DNA from 2 places in the Streptomyces sp. NPDC031365 genome. Region 2 is predicted to be linked to the other one. Evidence: predicted binding sites of a transcription regulator. Region 2 holds the regulator's gene; the other holds the start of a gene.
What was found. Region 2 encodes HspR, which represses chaperone genes until heat shock. Its sites were predicted from a motif close to TTGAGNNNNNNNNNCTCAA; they were not measured.
Positions count from the first base shown of each region.

Region 1: lon (endopeptidase La) is a predicted target of HspR. The motif match lies at 1,477-1,495, and genes of this name have one in related genera.

Region 1 is NZ_JBVIIM010000016.1:150,087-152,480, forward strand. It holds gene ACZ5C2_RS23520 (response regulator transcription factor) at 1-550, opposite strand, end outside; gene ACZ5C2_RS23525 (spermidine synthase family protein) at 676-1,365, opposite strand; gene lon (endopeptidase La) at 1,518-2,394, shown strand, end outside.
Region 2 is NZ_JBVIIM010000004.1:457,422-459,815, reverse strand. It holds gene ACZ5C2_RS10000 (sugar ABC transporter substrate-binding protein) at 1-875, opposite strand, end outside; gene ACZ5C2_RS09995 (heat shock protein transcriptional repressor HspR) at 1,150-1,599, opposite strand; gene dnaJ (molecular chaperone DnaJ) at 1,606-2,394, opposite strand, start outside.

The DNA of each region.
Region 1 (2,394 bases), on a different contig from region 2:
CCAGGAGGTCGAACTCGGTGGGCGTCAGATGGACGTCCTCGCTGCGCACACGCACCCGGCGCTGCGCGTGGTCGATCTCCAGTTCGCCGAGGCGCAGGATGCCGCTGCGCGGTGTCGTGGCGGCGAGGGCCGCGCGCTCCATGCGGCGCAGCAGCACATGCACGCGCGCCGCGAGTTCCCGCATGGAGAACGGCTTGGTCATGTAGTCGTCGGCGCCGACGCCCAGCCCGACCAGCATGTCGGTCTCGTCGTCCCGCGCGGTGAGCATCATGACCGGCACCGGCCGCTGGGCCTGCACGCGCCGGCAGACCTCCAGTCCGTCGAAGCCCGGCAGCATGATGTCCAGGATGAGCAGGTCGGGCTGCCATGCCTCTGCCGTGTCCACCGCGGACGGTCCGTCGCCCGCCGTTTGCACCAGGAATCCCTCGGCACGCAGGCGGGTCGCGATGGCGTCCACGATCGTCGCGTCGTCCTCGACCACCAGGATCCGGCGCTGTGCGCCGGGTGTGGTCGTCGCCGTGCTGTTGTGGGAGGTCTGTGTCTGCTCCATCGCCCGCCCCTGAGGTGTGCTTTTTCCGGAATCCGTGGGGTGATCCGTCGTCTGCGCATCACTGCGATTGACGCTTGAATGATCCGTGTCAGAGCAGCAGCGTACGGGGATCCACCGCGGCTTTGCTATCCAGGGCGGATGCCGATGTGCACGACGTCCGGAACGCCCCGGGCAACGGGGATCTCTTCGGTACGCACCTGTCGGAACCCGGCATTCCGCAAGGTTCCCTCGAATTCCGCGGACGGTTTGGCCGACCAGACGGCGAGCACCCCCCGCGGATGCAACACCCTCGCGCAGGCCGCGAGTCCGGCCGGTGAATAGAGACCGTCGTTGTCCTCGGTGACCGTCCACTCGGGCCCGTTGTCGATATCGAGACACAGCGCGTCGAACGTGTCGGATGTCTCATGGACGTACTCGACGAGATCCGCCTCGACGATGTCCGCGCGAAGGTCGGCCAGGGCTCGTGCGGAGAGGCCGGACAGGGGCCCGACGCGGTGCCATTCGATGATGGCCGGTTCCCGCTCCACCACGGTGATCCGGCCCCAGCGGGACTGCCCGGTGGCGTGTGCGAGCGAGAAGCCCACCCCGAGACCGCCGATGAGGACGCGCGGGTCCGCGGCGCGCGCGTCGAGGGCGTCCAGCGCGGCGTCGACGAGCCGCCGCTCCGAACGGCCGTCGGAGGTGTCCATCAGGAAGCAGCCGTTGGCGATGATCTGCAGCAGGTCACCGTGCCTGCGCAGCGCGACCTCGCCGTACGGGCCCTCGCGGCGGTCCAGGATTTCGGGAGGTTCGGGAATGTCGTACGGGGTGGACATGCGTTCATCCTGGCAGCTCCCCTTTCGCGGCGGTCACGGCCGTCCGCACCCCGGGAACGGTGATCGCTCAGAGCGAACGCACCGCTGGGAACATACGGCGATCCCCGTGCATTGAGTCGGCATAGCTCAACTTGACTGCCGAAGGGGAGATCATGGCTACTGAGTCCACACCGCTCGCCCTGCCTGTGCTGCCGCTCGACGACGAGGTCGTGCTGCCCGGGATGGTGGTTCCGCTGGACCTGAGCGATTCCGAGGTGCGCGCGGCGGTGGAGGCCGCCCAGGCCGCCGCCCGGACGACGCCGGGAAAGCCCAGGGTGCTCCTGGTGCCACGCGTCGACGGGACCTACGCCGGTACCGGCGTGCTGGGCACGGTCGAGCAGGTCGGCAGGCTGGCCGACGGTGACCCGGGCGCCCTGATCCGCGGACGTGGCCGCGTGCGCATCGGCGCCGGGACCACCGGGCCGGGCGCGGCGCTGTGGGTGGAGGGCACGCGGATCGACGAGACCGTTCCCGAGCCGCTGCCGGGGCAGGTCGACGCACTTGTCAAGGAGTACAAGGCGCTCGCCACCGCCTGGCTGCGCAAGCGCGGCGCCTGGCAGGTCGTGGACCGCGTCCAGGCCATCGACGACGTCTCCGCGCTCGCCGACAACTCCGGCTACTCGCCGTTCCTGACCACCGAGCAGAAGGTCGTCCTGCTGGAGACCGCCGACCCGGTGGCCCGGCTGAGGCTCGCCACCCAGCAGCTGCGCGACCACCTCGCCGAGCAGGACGTGGCCGAGACCATCGCCAAGGACGTCCAGGAGGGCGTCGACAAGCAGCAGCGCGAGTTCCTGCTCCGCCGCCAGCTGGAGGCCGTCCGCAAGGAGCTGCGCGAGCTGAACGGCGAACAGGAGGGCGAGGAGTCCGACGACTACCGCGCCCGCGTCGAGGCGGCCGGCCTGCCGGAGAAGGTCCGCGAGGCCGCGCTCAAGGAGGTCGACAAGCTGGAGCGCTCCTCCGACCAGTCGCCCGAGGGCTCCTGGATCCGCA
Region 2 (2,394 bases):
GCGCTCTCCGCCTCATCCGGATAGGACTTGTACACGCTCATGTACTGCTCGCCGGAGATGATCCGCTGCACCGCCGCGAGTTCGGCGTCCTGGCCGGTGATCGGGGGCAGCTCGGTCACGCCGGCGGCCCGCAGCGCCTTGACGATTCCGCCCGCCATGCCGTCGTTGGCGGAGTAGACCGCCTCGATGTTCTCCACGCCGATCGCGTTGATCGCCTCGGTCATGTTGGCCTGGGCGTTCTCCGGCTTCCAGTCCTTGGTGTCGAAGGACTTGGCGATCGTCACCTTGCCCTTGAGCTCGGAGAGCGCGCCCGCCTTGAACTGCTTGGCGTTGGGGTCGGTCGACGAGCCGTTCATCATCACGATCTTGTCGGTGATGCTGACGTCCCCGCGGAACGACTCCAGCAGGGCACGGGCCTGCACCTCGCCGACCAGCCCGTTGTCGAAGGAGATGTACGCGTCGATCGGGCCCTCGGCCAGCCGGTCGTAGGCGATGACCGGGATGCCCGCGTCCTTGGCCTTCTTCACGTCCTCCGCGATGGCCTTCGAGTCGACCGCGTCCAGCACGATGACGTCGACCTCGCCGTCGATCATCCGCTGCATCTGGCTCGCCTGCTTGCCGGCGTCCGCCTCGGCGTTGGCGTACTCGACCTTGCCCTTCCTGTTGGTGAGGGACTCCACCTTCGCCTTGAAGATGGGGTAGTCGAACTGCTCGTACCGGGTGTTCTCCTTCTCCGGCAGGAGAAGGCCGACGGTGATGTCGTCCCCCTTGGCCGGGCTCGCCTCGTCGCTGCTGCCGGCCGCGTCGAACACGCCGCAGCCGGCGAGCATGACGGACATCGAGGTGATGGCCACAGATAGGGCGATACGACGCATGCGCGGGCTCACTTCAGGTGCGTTTGGACGTGGGCACTGCTTTCGGCCCATGTGTCTGAAAGACAACGCTTCAGCCCCCACCGGAGTCAAGGGCAGCCACTTAACGAGATGGACACGGCACGGTGCGCTGAACTCGTGGAAGACCTGCGAACACCTGGCGGGGATCATCTGGACACGCAGCCATACCATAGTCACAAATGTGGTCGCGCATAAGAGAAGGGGCCCGGAGGTTTCGACGAACCTCCGGACCCCTTGCCCCACGTCACCTGCGCGTTCAGTCCGACTGCTGCCGCCCCGGCCGCCACACCACCAGGGCGCTGGTCTGCTGCACCTCCTGGTACGGCACGAGATCGCGGCGGTACGACGCGTGCACCGCGGCCTCGCGCTGACGCATCGCCGTCGCCGCTCCGTCGAGCGCGTCCTGGAGCTCCACCACCCGGGCCTGGAGGGCCGCGACCTGGTTTTCCAGCTCGATGATGCGCTTGATTCCAGCCAAATTGATGCCCTCGGTCTGTGACAACTGCTGCACCTGACGGAGCAGTTCGATGTCACGGGCCGAGTAGCGCCGACCCCGGCCGGCCGTACGGTCCGGCGAGACGAGCCCCAGCCGGTCGTACTGACGCAACGTCTGCGGGTGGAGGCCGGAGAGCTGGGCCGCCACCGAAATGACATAGACCGGGGTGTCATGGGTCAGTTCGTACGGATTGCGTCGACGGCCGTCCATCTGCAATCAAGCTCCCTTCGCGGCCTGGAACAGCTCCGCCCGCGGATCCTCGTCCGCGGTCGCCTCGCGATACGCCTCCAGCGCCTCACGAGCCTTCCCCGACAGGTCCCCCGGAACACTCACCTCGACGGTGACCAGCAGATCACCGCGGGTGCCGTCCTTGCGCACCGCGCCCTTGCCCCGCGCCCGCATGGTGCGGCCGTTGGGCGTGCCCGGCGGAAGCTTCAGCGTGACCGGCGGTCCGCCCAGCGTCGGGACCCGCACCTCACCGCCGAGCGCCGCCTCGGGGTAGGTCACCGGGACGGTGACGGTGAGGTTGTCGTCCTTGCGACCGAACACGGGGTGGGCGCCGACATGCACGACGACGTACAGATCGCCGGCCGGTCCGCCGCGCTCGCCCGGAGCACCCTTGCCGCGCAGCCGGATCCGCTGGCCGTCGCTGACGCCCGCGGGGATGCGCACCTGCATCGTCCGCGAGGACTTGGCCCGGCCGCTGCCCTTGCAGATCTCGCAGGGCTCCTCCGCGATCAGACCGCGGCCCTTGCAGTCGGGGCAGGGGTCGGTGAGCGAGAAGCCACCGCCGGAACCCCGCGCCACCTGCCCGGTGCCGACACAGGTCGGGCACACGCGCGGCGTGCCGTTCTTGTCGCCGGTGCCCGAACAGGCCTTGCAGGCCGCCTGCGACGACATCCGCAGCGGGACCGTCGCACCCTCGATCGCCTCGGTGAAGCTGAGCGTCACCTCGGACTCGATGTCCTGGCCGCGTCGCGGCTGGGTCCGCGTGGTCCCCGTGCC